DNA from 2 places in the Klebsiella sp. I138 genome. Region 1 is predicted to be linked to the other one. Evidence: riboswitches for the same ligand, from Rfam matches in the RefSeq annotation. Region 1 holds a riboswitch; the other holds the start of a gene.
The links. Region 1 has a riboswitch for thiamine pyrophosphate ahead of ACMYSK_RS06480 (TenA family protein). Riboswitches for the same ligand answer to the same signal wherever they lie in the genome.
Positions count from the first base shown of each region.

Region 2: linked by a shared signal. The riboswitch ahead of thiM (hydroxyethylthiazole kinase) and the one ahead of ACMYSK_RS06480 (TenA family protein) in region 1 are both predicted to bind thiamine pyrophosphate.

Region 1 is NZ_CP180447.1:1,386,154-1,394,232, forward strand. Features, by position in the region: gene ACMYSK_RS06470 (hypothetical protein) at 13-972, opposite strand; gene ACMYSK_RS06475 (BamA/TamA family outer membrane protein) at 990-2,117, opposite strand; TPP riboswitch at 2,410-2,511, shown strand; gene ACMYSK_RS06480 (TenA family protein) at 2,576-3,271, shown strand; gene ACMYSK_RS06485 (ABC transporter ATP-binding protein) at 3,268-3,996, shown strand; gene ACMYSK_RS06490 (ABC transporter permease) at 3,993-4,733, shown strand; gene ACMYSK_RS06495 (ABC transporter substrate-binding protein) at 4,766-5,701, shown strand; gene ACMYSK_RS06500 (diaminobutyrate--2-oxoglutarate transaminase) at 6,008-7,393, shown strand; gene ACMYSK_RS06505 (pyridoxal phosphate-dependent decarboxylase family protein) at 7,403-8,079, shown strand, end outside.
Region 2 is NZ_CP180447.1:413,118-421,196, reverse strand. Features, by position in the region: gene ACMYSK_RS01900 (GntR family transcriptional regulator) at 1-463, opposite strand, end outside; gene thiD (bifunctional hydroxymethylpyrimidine kinase/phosphomethylpyrimidine kinase) at 505-1,305, opposite strand; gene thiM (hydroxyethylthiazole kinase) at 1,305-2,078, opposite strand; TPP riboswitch at 2,114-2,210, opposite strand; gene ACMYSK_RS01885 (helix-turn-helix domain-containing protein) at 2,346-2,981, opposite strand; gene ACMYSK_RS01880 (alkyl/aryl-sulfatase) at 3,198-5,174, shown strand; gene ACMYSK_RS01875 (universal stress protein) at 5,378-5,800, shown strand; gene ACMYSK_RS01870 (LysR family transcriptional regulator) at 5,784-6,725, opposite strand; gene ACMYSK_RS01865 (adenine deaminase) at 6,850-8,079, shown strand, end outside.

The sequences.
Region 1 (8,079 bases):
CATCTTGCGAGGTTAAAAACGGTATTCGCCGGCGACAAAGAAGCTATTACGTTCGTTAAAACCAAACTCTGTTAAGACGTTAAAGTTCTGCGTAATTTCGTATTGCGCACCCACCAGCATATTCCACGGCGACGAGAGCCGCTGTTTCACATCGAACTTGCCCTGATCATCTTTATTGACCGCAGCGATTAACGGCTGGAGCTCCGGCGGCATATGCAGGTCGGAGAGATTGCCTTTGAACTCCTGCTGCACGTTCTGGTACATACTTCCGACCCAGATACTTAAGTTTGACGGGCCCGCAATACCTTGCAAATTAAAGCGATAGCCGATTCGCGGCGAGATGGTCGTCGCGGAAATTTTACCATCAAGAATATCGAAGTCGGTGCGGGTATAGTTGGTATCAACCAGACCAAACCAGTTGCCATAGCCACCGGCGAGCGTAAACCCGGTGCCCCAGGTGGTTCCTTTGAAGTCCAGAGCAAAATCAATATCCTGCAGCTGCCCGTTCTCATGGAGCCGGTGTACGGATCCGGCAATAATTCGGTCGATCCCGGTATATTTTGACGGATCGGCATCAACGGAGACTTTTGATAAGGACGATCCGCTGGTATGCCCGGCAATACCGTAGATATTTAAAAAAGGGAACACCCACATATCAAGACGCAGGTTCTCAGTTTTACTTTTCTGTCGCGTGTGCCCCGCATCGATGGCGAACATATCGCTCGGAATCGGGTGATTGCCCAGCTTCAGCCCGGAAAAATAGATACTGTCGACCAGAATATCCTGGCGGATATTCATGTAGCTTAAATTGACCCCAAACGGCAGCGGGATGGAATATCCGCGCGCCCGTGCTTCATCACCCCAGATCGGAAAATAGCTGTCATTGCTGCTGTCGGAACTGTCGGTTGTGCTGGCCCCCCAGGCGGTACCCGACGTTAACAACAACATAATTACGGTTTTAGTCCATCTCATTTTTTTCTCATTTGACCTTAAAGTCCGGAACCCACATTAAAATAGACCGCCTGCTCGTGTTCGCTGAAGGCGATATCAATCCCCGTATGTAACCCATACTGGCGCGCTATCAGGTAGCGAAACCCTGTCCCCCACGCCACTTCCGTTTGCTCCCACAATGAATGTGCTTCGTCTGCTGCACTGCCAATGCCGACGAAACCTTGCAGGATCCAACGCGGCTGAAACTCCCAGGCTAGCTGAGTTTGTGCGGTACTCACGTAATCCCCTTGATAGCGATAACGCGAAATCCCGCGTAATTCGATATAAGGGCGAGCCATCGGCGTCAGACGCTTATCATGATGAGTTAGCGACTGATAGTTGCCGGCTACGGCGAGCGTCAGCGTGCGGCTCAGTGGGATAAAGTATTTCCCATCTAAAGAGAACTGATCGTAATGATAGTCGCCGCCCAGCAATGAACGATAAAATCGATACTCGCTCTGTACCGATAACCCCTTCTTAGGATAGAAAAAATTATCCGTAGTGTCATATTCAGCCACCACCCCCAGCGCCGAAGATGCACTTTCCTGCCCCAGTACCTGCTGCCAGATCCGATTGACCACCGGGTTATCGGCAGAAATATCGGTTTTTGCATAAACCTGCGAGGCGCCGACAAATACCGGCGTGTCGCCAATGCGGAACAACAGTTTTTGCAGACCGCCATAGCCCCGGGTCTGCGAGTGAATCGCCGTATTTTTATTCAGGTTGCTGAGGCCGTCAGAATAGATATCCAGTTTAATATTGGCGTAACCCAGCATCACCAGATAGCGGATATGGTCGTTCTTCCAGGTATGCCGATGGCCGCCGCCAACAAACCAGGTGCCGTTTTGCGTCCCACCACCACCAAAAGCAGTGATTGGCGGCGGAATGAAATTATCGCCATCACGCGTGCCTTTACCGTGCAAAAAGAGGCCAAACAGCCCCCCGCCGTAGCCCACCGCCGGCTCCGTGATGACCAGCGGTACCGGAAGAAATCCATACTGGTTATCCTGGAGATAATGGCTCATATCCAGCATGCCATCTTCCGGATCGAACAGATCGGCGGCCGCCGCAGGAAAGGAAAGCGGCACGATGAGCGCCAGCAATAAGGTCGATAGCGAAAACTTCATGCACTCTCCGGGGCCGTGATGGGTTCTGAACGCCCAGGTGGCTGAAGAATAATGGGTTTCAGGTAATGAAAATATATCCTATGGCGCCATGAACTACCAATTTTCGGCCAGAGGTTTTCTTTAATTTTGGACAAAATAGCCCGCCTTAAGCGCATACATTGCTAATAAAAACCGTGCGCATTCTGCTTGTGCGGTGAATTTTCCTGCCAAAAATAAGTGACAGCGTCACCTATGTGTGGCTTAAATCGCCTCCCTGCGGGATTGTAATCAAAAAGTGAATGCCGTATAACATTGCGCAACCGAGGGGTGTCCCGTGAGGGCTGAGATGGCGTAAGCCGAACCCTTTGAACCTGATCTGGGTCATGCCAGCGAAGGGACGGGTCGGCAATTTTGCCAGTTACCGCCATTGCCTGTTCATACTTCCGCACGCCCGGATCTCCCTTTTATCAGGAGGTCCTGTGATTCTTCCCGTCTTCACCCAGGGTATTTATGGTCGTCTGCGCCAGCAGGCGGGACACGACTGGGAACAGTACGTTGCCCATCCTTTTCTTCGCCAGCTCGCCGACGGAACCTTGCCCGAATGCGCCTTCCAGCGCTATCTGACTCAGGACTACCTGTTCCTGATCCACTTTGCCCGCAGCTATGCCCTGTTAGTCAGCAAACTGCGTACGCTCCCGGAGATGCGCGCCGCGGCCGCGTCAATGAACGCAATCCTTGGCGAACTGCCGCTGCACGTCGGCTACTGTGCCGGCTGGGGGCTGGATGAAGCCACGATGGCCGCCGAAAGCGAAGCGCCTGAGACGGTAAACTACACCCGCTATGTGCTGGATATCGGTCATTCCGGGGATGCGCTGGACCTGCTGGTGGCGCTGATGCCCTGCGTCGCGGGCTACGCGGAAATCGGCCTCGGGCTGCTCAACGACCCGGCTACCCGGTTCGAAAATAACCCATATGCTTCCTGGATCCGTAACTACGGCGACGCGGGTTATCTCGACGGCGTCAACGCGGCAATCGGCCTGCTCGAAAATATCTGGCAGCAGCGCGGTGCGCAGTCACGTCTCGCCGAGTTGAGTTCGATCTTCACTACCGCCACCCGTCTGGAAGCCAACTTCTGGCAAATGGGACTGAATGCCGTCACGGCGGTTACGGCGTGATTGCCCCGACGATTCAGGTGCGGGACTTAGGCCTGAGCTTCGGTTCGCGGGTCATATTCGACAATCTGTCGTTTGAGATCCCCGGAGGACAGTGGATTTCGCTGCTGGGTGCCAGCGGAGCCGGCAAAACCAGCCTGCTGCGGATCATCGCCGGGCTGGCCGCCCCGACCCGCGGCCAGGTTTATGCCAGCGACGGCCAGCCGCTGGGGCATCGCCTGGCGTGGATGGGGCAAAAAGACCTGCTCTATCCGTGGCTGAGCGTGCAGGACAACGTTGCCCTCGGCGCTCGTCTGCGCGGAGAACGCGTCGATCGTCAGCGGGTGGCGACCTTATTAGACCAGGTGGGGCTCGGCCAGTGCGCCAACGAGCGTCCGGCATCGCTCTCTGGCGGCATGCGTCAGCGGGCCGCTCTGGCGCGCACTCTGTATGAAGATCGCCCGATCGTCTTAATGGATGAACCTTTCTCGGCGCTGGACACCATTACCCGCACCCGTATCCAGACGCTGGCGGCGGAACTGCTGACCCGGCGTACCGTGGTGCTGATTACCCACGATCCGATGGAAGCCTGTCGGCTTAGCCATCGTCTGCTGGTGCTCTCGCCACCGCCCGGCGGCATTGATGATTCGCACCATCTGGCGGGGATACCGCCGCGGGCACCGGACGATCCGGCCCTGCTGCATAGTCAGGCCGAGCTGCTGCAACAGCTGATGAGGGCCAACGGATGAGAGGAAAACTATTACGCGGCGGCGTGGTGTTCTGTGGCCTGCTGCTGCTCTGGTGGCTGGCCAGCCGCAGCGGCATCCCCGCGTTCCTGCTGCCGTCGCCGTCGGCGGTGGCTAACGCCCTGTGGGTCAACCGCAGCTGGCTGGGGTGGCACACGTTGGTCACGTTAAGCGAGATCCTCAGCGGCCTGGCGCTCGGCGTTCTGCTCGGGGTGGTATTAGCACTGAGCATGATTATGTCGCCACGGCTACAGCGCTGGCTGATGCCGCTGGTACTGACCAGCCAGGCCATTCCGGTTTTCGCCCTCGCCCCGCTGCTGGTGCTGTGGTTCGGCTTCGGGATGAGCGCCAAAGTGATGATGGCGGTACTGGTTATCTTCTTTCCCGTCACCTCCGCCTTTTTTGACGGCCTGCGCCGGGTCAACCATGACTATCTCGACCTGGCGCGCACGATGGGCGCCTCGTCTGGCGCACAGCTGCGTCACGTCCGCCTGATGGCCGCCCTGCCGGCGCTCGGTTCCGGGCTGCGGATGGCGGCTGCCGTGGCGCCCATCGGCGCGATTATCGGTGAATGGGTCGGTTCGGCCGAAGGTCTGGGCTACGTCATGCTCAATGCCAACGCGCGCATGCAAACCGATGTCTGCTTTGCCGCGCTGTTTATTTTAGTGCTGCTGACCATCCTGCTATGGCTGGCGGTGGATGCTTTCTTACACCGGCTGATCAACTGGACGCCGGAATAATGACCCACACGGACAACGATGAAGGAATACCCATGAGCAAATCTATTTTCGCCGGGATGGCCATCACCGCACTGCTTAGCGGTCAGGCTATCGCCAACGAGAAGCTGACGCTGGTGCTGGACTGGTACATTAACCCGGACCATGCCCCGATTATGGTTGCAGAGCAGATTGGCGCCTTTAAAGAGCAAGGACTGGACGTCAAAATAGTCCCGCCGTCTGACCCGGCGCTGCCGCCGCGTCTGGTGGCAGCCGGTCAGGCGGATCTGGCCATCACCTATCAGCCACAGGTGCATTTTTTCGCCGATGAGGGCCTGCCGCTGGTGCGGGTCGGTACGTTGATTAACTCCCCGTTGAACACCGTGATCGCCCTGGATAAAAGCATCAAAACCCCTGCCGACCTGAAAGGCAAAAAAGTCGGCTACTCGGTGAGCGGTATCGAGCAGGCCACGCTGGCAACGATGGCGACAAACGCCCATATCGATCCGCAAAGCATCACGCTGATTAACGTCAATTTCCAGCTAACCAGCGCCCTGCTGGCCGGTCAGGTTGATGCGGTGATTGGCGGCTACCGTAATATCGAAGCTCTGGAGCTAAAATTGCAGGGTAAAGACCCGCAGGTGATGAACGTCGAAGATTTCGGCGTGCCGGCTTACGATGAGCTGGTCATTGTGGCAAATCGTGAGCAAATTCATGCCGCTAAAATCAAAAAATTCCTCGTGGCCCTGCAAAAAGGCGTGGCCTACCTGCACGCCCATCCGCAGGAAACCTGGCAGGCATTTGCCGCCGCTCACCCGGAGCTGAATACCGAGCTGAACAAGCAGGCCTGGCAGCAAACCGAACCCCTGTTTGCCCGTAATCCGGCGGCGCTGGATAAAGCCCGCTACGAGGCTTACGAACAGTTTTTATATAACAACAAGTTGGTTAAAAAGATCACACCTTTAACGCAATATGCGGTCGAACTGGATTGAGTAACCATACAGCTGACGGAAGTATTTCCGTCAGCTAACTCAGCGAAACGGTAATAAACCCCGGCACTTTCACTCACTAAGAATTACACTTTTAATGGTTTTATAACACTTAAATTAAATCATCTAAATCAATGCGTTACCATTGATTTTCGTAATGTAAAAATAACGTAAAAATACCTCAATAAATAAAACATTGAATGACGATTTAAAAAGCCATATATTGTGCGCGCTTTATGAATGGCGATTCATTTTCTTAAACCAATTATTCAACCAGTGTTCAACCGCAACGCTGGTTGTGGGAGTGATATGATGACGGATAAAGTCCGTATTGATACTTTAAGTGCAGATTTATTGGACGCTAACAACGAAACCTTTTTGGCCCGTCAGGCTGAATTCGAATCGAACGTCAGGAGTTACCCACGTAAGCTGCCGCTGGCCATCACAAAAGCGGAAGGCGTGTGGTTAACCGATGCGGATAACAAGCAGTACCTTGATTGCCTTGCCGGCGCGGGTACCCTTGCTCTTGGTCATAACCACCCTGATGTGCTGCAAAGCATCCAAAGTGTCATTACCAGCGGCTTGCCGTTACATACTCTCGATCTGACCACCCCGTTAAAAGATCGCTTTTCTGAATACCTGCTCTCGTTACTGCCGGGAGAAGGCAAAGAATACTGCCTGCAGTTCACCGGCCCGTCCGGCGCTGACGCCGTAGAAGCGGCCCTGAAGCTGGCGAAAAAATACACCGGTCGTTCTTCGGTTATCAGCTTCTCCGGCGGCTACCACGGCATGACCCACGGCGCGCTGTCAGTGACCGGGAACCTGTCACCGAAAGAAGCCGTCAACGGCATGATGCCTGAAGTGCAGTTTATGCCGTATCCGCATCAGTACCGCTGCCCGCTGGGTATCGGCGGTGAAGCGGGCGTGAAAGCGCTGACCTACTACTTCGAAAACCTGATCAACGACGTGGAAAGCGGCGTGCGTAAACCTGCGGCGGTCATCCTTGAAGCCGTTCAGGGTGAAGGCGGCGTGAACCCGGCTCCGGTTGAGTGGCTCCAGCGCATTCGTAAAGTCACCCAGGAACACGGCATTCTGCTGATCATCGACGAAGTTCAGGCGGGCTTTGCCCGTACCGGCAAGCTGTTTGCCTTTGAACACGCCGGGATCGAGCCGGACATCATCGTGATGTCGAAAGCCGTCGGTGGCGGTCTGCCGCTGGCCGTTCTGGGTATCAAGAAGCAGTTTGACGCCTGGGAACCGGGCCACCATACCGGTACCTTCCGTGGTAACCAGCTGGCGATGGCCACCGGGTTGACCACGCTGCGTCATCTGAAAGATAACGACATTGCAGGCAAAGTTGCGGCACAGGGCGAGTGGCTGAAAGGCAAACTGGCCGACATGCAGAAACGTTTCCCGGTGATGGGCCATATTCGTGGTCTCGGTCTGATGATCGGTATTGAGATAGTCAACCCGAACGGCGAGCAGGATCATATGGGTTGCTACCCGGCTGACGGCGCGCTGTCTGCCCTGTTGCAGAAGAAATGTTTCGAAGCCGGCCTGATCCTCGAACGCGGCGGCCGCGGTGGCTGCGTACTGCGTCTGCTGCCGTCCCTGCTGATCAGCAACGCCGAGCTGGAAATTTTCCTCGACAAATTTGAACAGGCCATGCTGGCCGCCGGTGTTAAACCGGTCTGAGTGGAGCGAGTGACCGCAATGTCCAAATTGAATCCGATTCTGGCTGGTTCGCCACAAAGTATTGAGGCTTATCAGCAGGTGATCGCCCAGACCAGCCAGGCCGTTGCGCAATGGCTGCAGCAGCCTGAGATGTATCAAGGGAAAAGCGTCGCCGAACTGCGCGAGCGCATTACGCTTGAGTTCACCGAACAGGGTCTGGGCAACCAGGCGGCGATTGAACGTGCGATCGAGTACTTCCTGAAAGACAGCCTGTCGGTACATCACCCGCAGTGTGTGGCGCATCTGCATTGCCCGAGCCTGGTGGTCAGCCAGGCGGCGGAAGTGCTGATTAATGCGACTAACCAGAGCATGGACTCCTGGGACCAAAGCCCGTCGGCAACCATCATCGAGATGAAGCTGATTGAATGGCTGCGCGCGCAGGTCGGCTACCCGGCCGGCGACGCAGGCGTCTTCACCAGCGGCGGCACTCAAAGCAACCTGATGGGCCTGATGCTGGCACGCGATGCCTTCTTCGCCCGTCAGGGGCACTCCATCCAGCAGGACGGTCTGCCGGGTGATGTGCGCAAGTATAAAGTGCTGTGCTCTGAGAACGCCCACTTCTCGGTGCAGAAGAATATGGCGCTGATGGGCCTCGGCTACCGTTCCGTTACGCTGGTGAAAACCGACGAATTCGCGCGGATGGACGT
Region 2 (8,079 bases), 970 kb from region 1:
ACACGGCGTCCTCATCAACATACCGAATGCGCTTGAGCATAAACACTTCGCTGCCCGCCGCGATTGCCAGCTGCTGGGCAACTTCTTCCGGACATTTGACAATACGCTTGTTCACCCACAGCGTATCCGGCTTCTTACCGCGCAAAACCACCTGCTGGGTAAAGCCGCGAGCTTCTTTCAGGGAATACTCGAAGATGTTGTTGATTTGCGTCCCGTAACCGCGCGAACGGGTCACCACGCCTTCATCTTCCAGCAGCTGGAGCGCTTTGCGTACGGTAATACGCGACACGCCGGTGAGCTGGCTGAGATCGCGTTCACCGGGAAGAATATTGCCATTTTCCAGCCAGCCGCTGCGCACGGCATCCTTGATCGTGTCGGCAAACTTCAGATAGAGCGGCGCGTTATCCGCTGCCGCAATCCGTTCAACAAGCTGGGTAATTAACCGGGTATGCGCCTGTTCCATTTATCTTTTCCTGGCAGAATTCTCACGCCAGTATATCAGGCTTACCACCACGCGTGGAAATGGTGAACCGGTCCAATACCGTGGCCCACCTCCAGCGAATCCGCCTGCGCCAGCGCCGCAGAGAGCCAGCCTTTCGCCTCGGCCACCGTCTGTCCCCAGTCGCTATAGCGCGGGCGCAGGGCCGCCAGCGCCGCAGAGAGCGTACATCCGGTACCGTGGGTATTTTTAGTCTGGACGCGCGGTGCGGTAAACCGCTGTTCGCCTTCGCGGGTAAACAACCAGTCCGGGCTTTCCGCGTTATCGAGATGACCGCCTTTCATCAGCACCGCGCCACAGCCCATCGCCAGCAGCGCCCGCCCCTGTTCGAGCATCTCTTTTTCACTTTGCGCATGCGGTGCATCCAGCAGCGCCGCCGCTTCCGGCAGATTCGGTGTGATCAGCGAAACCCGCGGCAGGAGCCGGGTGCGTAAGGTCTCCACCGCTGAAGCCGAGAGCAGCGGATCGCCACTTTTCGCCAGCATGACCGTATCCAGGACGACGTTCTCTATCTGATAGCGCGCTAAACGTTCCGCCACGGCTTCGACGATATCCGTTTCTGCCAGCATGCCAATTTTCGTCGTATCGATACGGACGTCGCTGAATACTGAATCCAGCTGCGCGGCAACAAAATCAGGATCGATACGATAGACCGACTGCACGCCACGAGTATTTTGCGCCACCAGCGCAGTGATCACCGAGCAGCCATAGGCTCCCAGCGCAGAGAAGGTTTTCAGGTCGGCCTGGATCCCCGCACCGCCGCTGGGGTCGGTGCCGGCAATGGTCAGCGCATTAATTCGTTTCATCATTTGTTCTCCCCGTACAGCGCGTCAAGAAACGCCGGAGTAAAACTGCCCGGACCTCTGCCGAGCGCTGCCGCGCCTCCCGCCTGTTTCATCAGGCCGCAGGCCGCCGCAACGTTTTCAAGGCGGTCGCCGGGCATCGCGGTACTGGCCGCCACCACGGCAGAGAGCGCACAGCCGGTACCCACCACCCGCGTCATCAGGACATCCCCGCCGCTGACCGTACGCGTGCGCTGCCCGTCGGTGATGTAATCCACTTCGCCGGTTACCGCGACGATGGTATTGATCTGTCGCGCCAGCGCCTGAGCGGCAGGCAGCGCCGCGGCGGCGGTATCGGTGGTGTCCACGCCGCGCCCACCGGCGCTCATTCCCGCCAGCGCCATAATCTCGGAAGCGTTGCCGCGAATGGCGGCCGGGTGCAGGCTCAGCAGCTCATGGCAAAATTCGCTACGCAACGTTAACGCTCCGACGGCCACCGGATCCAGCGCCCACGGCTTACCCGCGCTTTGCGCACTGAGCGCCGCGGCACGCATAGCCTCTGCGCGCTCGATGGTCAGGGTTCCGACGTTAATCAGCAATGCATCGGCAATGGCCGCAAACTGGCTCGCTTCCTGCGGGTCAATCACCATCGCCGGAGAGGCGCCGATCGCCAGCAGTACGTTAGCAGTAAAGGTCTGTACCACATCATTGGTCATACAGTGAACAAGGGGAGAATGACGGCGAAAGAGATGTTGCAGATGCGCTATGTGCGCGGGATTGAGAGGCTCAGCTTGCATCGTTTGCTCCAGCCAGGCGGTGAAGAAGCAACGACCCAATGGGTCTCTGACTTCCCTACGCTGGCATTATCCAGATCAGGTGGTACGGGTTTTTCTCAGCCTTCACGCAGAAGGGCACCCCGAGTCATCGAGAAGATATCTATCTTCTCGGCAGGCAGGTTACGGTAAGCCGACGCCTGACGCAAGCACCTGATGTCGGGCGCGCTTTCGAAAATACGCTGCCACATCGTCACCGATCCAGCAGAAAACGCCACCCCGGCAGCCACCCTAATATTCTTCCGGCAGTGGCCGGTCGATGGAGACCAGTTTGCCTCTTACCATCGTGATGTAGCCCCCGGCTTTCAGATCGGCCAGCACCCGGAAAACGTGCGTGCGCGACAGGTTCGTTCGCTTAATGATAAACAGCGCCAGTCCTTCATTTTCACCTTTGTGCGCTTGCTGACGGTAGAGATAGCGAAACAACATCGGCCGGATAGTCTGATAGCTGGTGAGCTGCCGCCGTTCATGGTGCAGATCGATGGTGAAGATGGTCATATACGCCATGATGGTCGCCAGCTCCTGAACGCGCTGCGGGCTGTTTTGTATAAAAATACGGTCGAACGCCTCATACGTTATTTTGATAAGCTCCACCGCGGTTACCGCGCTATATTCAAATTTCGCTAATGGACAATATCTTTCCAGCAAACCGACCGGCATATGTTCAATTGTATTCCCTACAATCAGCCCGTTATCGGGCATAACCATCGATAAAGAACCGTCGATACAAAAATAAATATATCCGGCCTTTAATTCTAATTTTTTATTTATCGACACGGATAGCGTTTCACCTTCCTCGGTAATTCCCGCCAGATAGGTGTCTATTTTTAGCGTTTGATAATAGCTATGTATTTCCTGAAAATTCACGCACTTCCCCTTCTCACGCCTTTTGCTGTCGGCTTTAGTATAGCAGCGAACATCATGCTCATTCCCGGCGGTTTCATTTTGATTGATGGCCAGTCCCATATGGGACTATCGCACTCATAAGATTCCCTTACAATGGTCAGCAATTACTCCAGATTTGCTTTCGTCGTTTCAACATTATTCTTTGAGCCCGACGAAAATTATCCAAGAGGCCCTTCAATGAAATTAAATCAGATCGCAAAACATCTGGCGCTGGCCGGTGTTTTAACTTCGCTGTCCGTTTCAGCTTTCGCGCAGATTATGCCGAAAGAGGCAACCGAAGCCACCCAGCAGGCAAATAACGCACTGTATAACAAGCTGCCGTTTGCCGATAAAACCGACTTTGAAAATGCGCATAAAGGCTTTGTCGCCGCTCTGCCCCAGGAAGTCATTAAAGGCGAACAGGGTAACGTTATCTGGAACCCGGCGAAGTACGACTTCATCAAAGAAGGCGAAAAAGCTCCGGCAACCGTTAACCCGAGCCTGTGGCGTCAGTCGCAGCTGATTAACATCAGCGGCCTGTATAAAGTGACCGACGGCGTTTACCAGATTCGTAACCTTGACCTTTCCAACATGACTATCGTGGAAGGCGAGAAAGGGATCACGATTATTGACCCGCTGCTGTCCGCAGAACCGGCCAAAGAAGGCCTGGAACTGTATTTCAAAAACCGTGGCAAAAAACCGGTCGTCGCGGTCCTGTTTACCCATAGCCACGTTGACCACTACGGCGGTATCCGCGGCGTGGTTGATGAAGCGGATGTGAAGTCAGGCAAAGTGAAAATCTACGCTCCGGCCGGATTTATGGAAGAAGCGGTTTCCGAAAATATTATGGCCGGTAACGCCATGAGCCGTCGCGCCAGCTACATGTACGGCAACCTGCTCAAACCTGATGCCAAAGGCCAGGTCGGTGCCGGGCTGGGCACCACCACCTCCGCCGGTACCGTGACGCTGCTACAGCCGACCAACTACATTACGCATACCGGCCAGGAAGAAGTGATCGATGGCCTGACCTACGACTTCATGATGGCGCCGGGCTCCGAGGCTCCGTCCGAAATGCTGTGGTACGTCAAAGAGAAGAAAATGATTGAGGCAGCGGAAGACGTGACCCACACGCTGCACAATACCTACTCGCTGCGCGGCGCAAAAATCCGCGATCCGCTGGCCTGGTCGAAATACATCAACGCCGCTATCGACCGCTGGGGCAGCGATGCTGAAGTTATTATTGCCCAGCACCACTGGCCAACCTGGGGTAACGACAACATTGTGAAGCTGATGAAAGGTCAGCGTGATATGTACCGTTACATCAATGACCAGACGCTGCGTATGGCCAACGAAGGTCTGACCCGCGATGAAATCGCGGCTAACTTTACGCTGCCGCCATCGCTGGAGAAACAGTGGGCAAGCCGCGGCTACTATGGCTCGGTGAGTCATGATGTGAAAGCCACCTACGTGTTCTATCTCGGCTGGTTCGATGGCAACCCGGCAACCCTCGACGAGCTGGCACCGGAGCAGGCGGCGAAGAAGTTTGTCGAATATATGGGTGGCGCGAGCAACGTGCTGAAAAAAGCCAAAGAAGATTACAGCCAGGGTAACTACCGCTGGGTCGCGCAGGTCACCAGCAAAGTGGTCTTTGCTGACCCGAAAAACCAGGAAGCACGTAACCTGGAGGCTGATGCGCTGGAGCAGATGGGCTACCAGGCCGAATCCGGTCCGTGGCGTAACTTCTACCTGACCGGCGCGCAGGAACTGCGTAACGGCGTGCAGAAGCTGCCTACGCCAAACACCGCCAGCCCGGATACGGTGCGGGCGATGACGCCGGAGATGTTCTTCGATTATCTGGGCGTGCATATTGACGGCGTGAAGGCCGGCAATGCAAAAGCGGTCTTCAATATCGATCTCGGGAAAGACGGCGGGAAGTATAAGCTGGAGCTGGAAAACGGCGTGCTCAACCACACCGCCAACGTGGTAGCGAAAGACGCCGATGCCAACATCACGCTGAACCGCGACACGTTAAACAAAATCATCCTGAAGCAGGAAACCCTGAAGCAGGCTGAAGAGAAAGGCGACGTGAAAATTACCGGTAATGGCGCGAAGCTGGACGAAATGCTGAGCTACATGGACAAGTTTGAGTTCTGGTTCAACATCGTCACACCGTAATCTCCCCGGCAATCCTGCCCTGCCCCGCAGCCTTCGGCTGTGGGGTATTTTTTTACCTTTTTCCACCGTGCCTCCCCGGTGACGCTTCGCCAGACGGCGGACCGCGCGATGCACATCGCGCCATTTGCATTCCCACCGCGGCGGGCACAAAATGAACATCAGGGAGCTACCTTCCCGGTGACACCACTCGTCGAGGTACGGCTATGCCCGTTTATCACCATGCCCTGGTACTGATTAACAGCAGCCAGGACGGTATTCCACTGCTACAGCATGCGGCCAGAATGGCGGAAGAGAGCGCTATGCGCATCACGCTTGCGCATATCAGCACCGACTATCGGGCGCTGAATTACGTCTCCGATAGCCTGCTCGATGATGACGTCTCTCAAGAGGTGATTCAGGCGAAAGTGCTGCTTAATGAGCTGGCGGCCAGCGTCTCACTGCCCGTACAAACTCTGTCGCTGGTCACCACCCGCCGCTTCGAAGATGTCGAAGCCTGCGTCAACCAGCGGGGTATTGATCTGATTATCGCCGGGCATCATAACCGTCTACTGGGGGTCATAGCGTCCCATTCGCTGGAGTATATTAATCATCTGACGATCGACGTGCTGATCAAGCATCTGCCCTGAGCCGCGCGGCCGATTCGCGTAGTGAATTGAGCAGCAGAGAAAAGCACTGCTCAATCAGCGGCGGCAGCGGCTGTGGTCCGCGCATTAACGCAACGGTACGCGCCAGCGCTGGCTGCTGGAGGTGCGCGATCTTCAACGCCGGGTCCTGCAGATGGGTGGTATACAGCTCAGGCAGGATGGCAATCGCCAGCCGCGAGCGCACCAGACCATACAGCGTTTCAATATAATCCACCTGATAACGCGTATTCAGCGTCAGGCGATGGCTTTCCGCCAGCGCTCCAACGAGGCGCTGAATATTTCCTTTCGAGAATACCGCAATATCGCGCCCGGCCAGGAGCTTCCACGGCAGGTGCGGCTGGTCAGCCAGCGGATCATCGCCGTGCAGTACCGCCACAAACGGGTCTTCACGCAGCGGATAGACCTGTAGCGTAGCCGGTAACGAGCTGTCGATGGCGCCGATGCCGAAATCAATCTTCCCGCTTTCCAGCTCACGCACCAGCGCATCGTTGGTCTGGTCGTGGAATTCCACCCGCAGTCGGGGAAAGGTCTGCGCCAGGACCTGGGGCAGGAGCGGAAAAAGCAGCGAACTCACCGAGGGCACCAGGCCGATACGTACGGTACCATCGCCGCCGGCCGCCACGATCTGTTCCATATCGTGAAACGCCAGCTGAGCCACGCTCAATACGCGCCGGGCGTGCGGCAGAATAGCGGCCCCCAGCTCGGTCAGCGTGACCGAGGAGGCCGTCCGGTTCACCAGTTTGCCACCCAGCACCGTTTCGATTTGCCGCAGCGCGCTGCTCAGCGCCGGTTGGCTGATGGCCAGACGGTTGGCGGTATCGGTAAAATGACGCAGCTCCGCCAGGGTCACAAAATACTGTAGCTGCTTGAGAGAAAGCGCGGGCAGGCGCTGCCACGGTTCGGTCATCTTATTCTTCGCTAAGGGTAATCGGGCAGAATAACCCGAGCTTATCGGGCGATAAATTTATTCATCTGGGCAAACGTTTGCTGTGCACCTAGAGTATCGCCATTATCCTTGTGCCGGAGTTGTTATGTCCAGCAGTGCTGAAAACCGCCGCCGCGCCGTCCTGGCCGCCCGGGGCGAAACGCCTTTTGACCTGTTACTGACCGGGGCGCAGATTGTCGACATGGTCACCGGTGAAATCCGCGCAGCCGATGTCGGTATCGTTGGCGAGATGATCGCCAGCGTGCACCCGCGCGGTAGCCGCACCGATGCTCACCAGCACCATGCGCTGGAAGGCGCGTACCTGTCGCCGGGGCTGATGGATACCCACGTCCATCTTGAAAGTTCCCACCTGCCCCCCGAACGCTATGCGGAAATTGTCCTCGCGCAGGGAACCACCGCGGTTTTCTGGGACCCGCATGAGCTGGCCAACGTCCTCGGCGTCGAGGGCGTGCGCTATGCAGTTGCCGCCAGTCGTCACCTGCCGCTGCGGGTGATGGTCGCCGCTCCATCCAGCGTACCATCGACCCCGGGGCTGGAAATGTCCGGCGCCGACTTTGCCGGGGCGGAGATGACTACCATGCTGGCATGGCCGGAGGTTTGCGGCGTTGCGGAAGTGATGGACATGCATGGTGTGCTCAACGGCAGCGAGCGGATGCAGGAGATTGTTCAGGCTGGTCTCGACAGCGGTAAGCTGATTGAGGGACACGCCAGAGGGCTGAGCGGCGCTGACCTGCAGGCTTACCTCGCGGCGGGCGTCACCTCCGATCATGAGCTCACTTCGGCAGAAGATGCGCTGGAAAAGCTGCGTGCCGGTTTGACTCTGGAAATTCGCGGTTCGCATCCGTATCTGCTGCCAGATATCGTCAAGGCCCTGAAAACCCTGCCGCACCTCTCCTCGCAGATCACCGTCTGCACCGACGATGTGCCGCCGGACATGCTGCTGGAAAAAGGGGGCATTATTGCCCTGCTCAACCTGCTGATTGAGCACGGTCTGGCCGCCACCGATGTTCTGCGCTTCGCCACCCTGAACGCCGCCATTCGCCTGCAGCGTAACGACCTGGGACTGATTGCGGCAGGCCGCCGCGCCGACCTGGTGGTGTTTGACTCACTGGATAAGCTTCAGGCCCGCGAGGTGTACGTGGCCGGAGAACTGATAGCCCGTGACGGCGCGCTTCTCCAGCCGATTGCCGCCGCCGAGGGGGTGACACCGCCGCGCAATACGCTACCGCTGGCGCCGCTGAGCACGGACGATTTTGTGCTGCGGGTGCCCGGGATTGTTCACGGCGTTGCCCGCCTGCGGCACATTCGCGGCGCG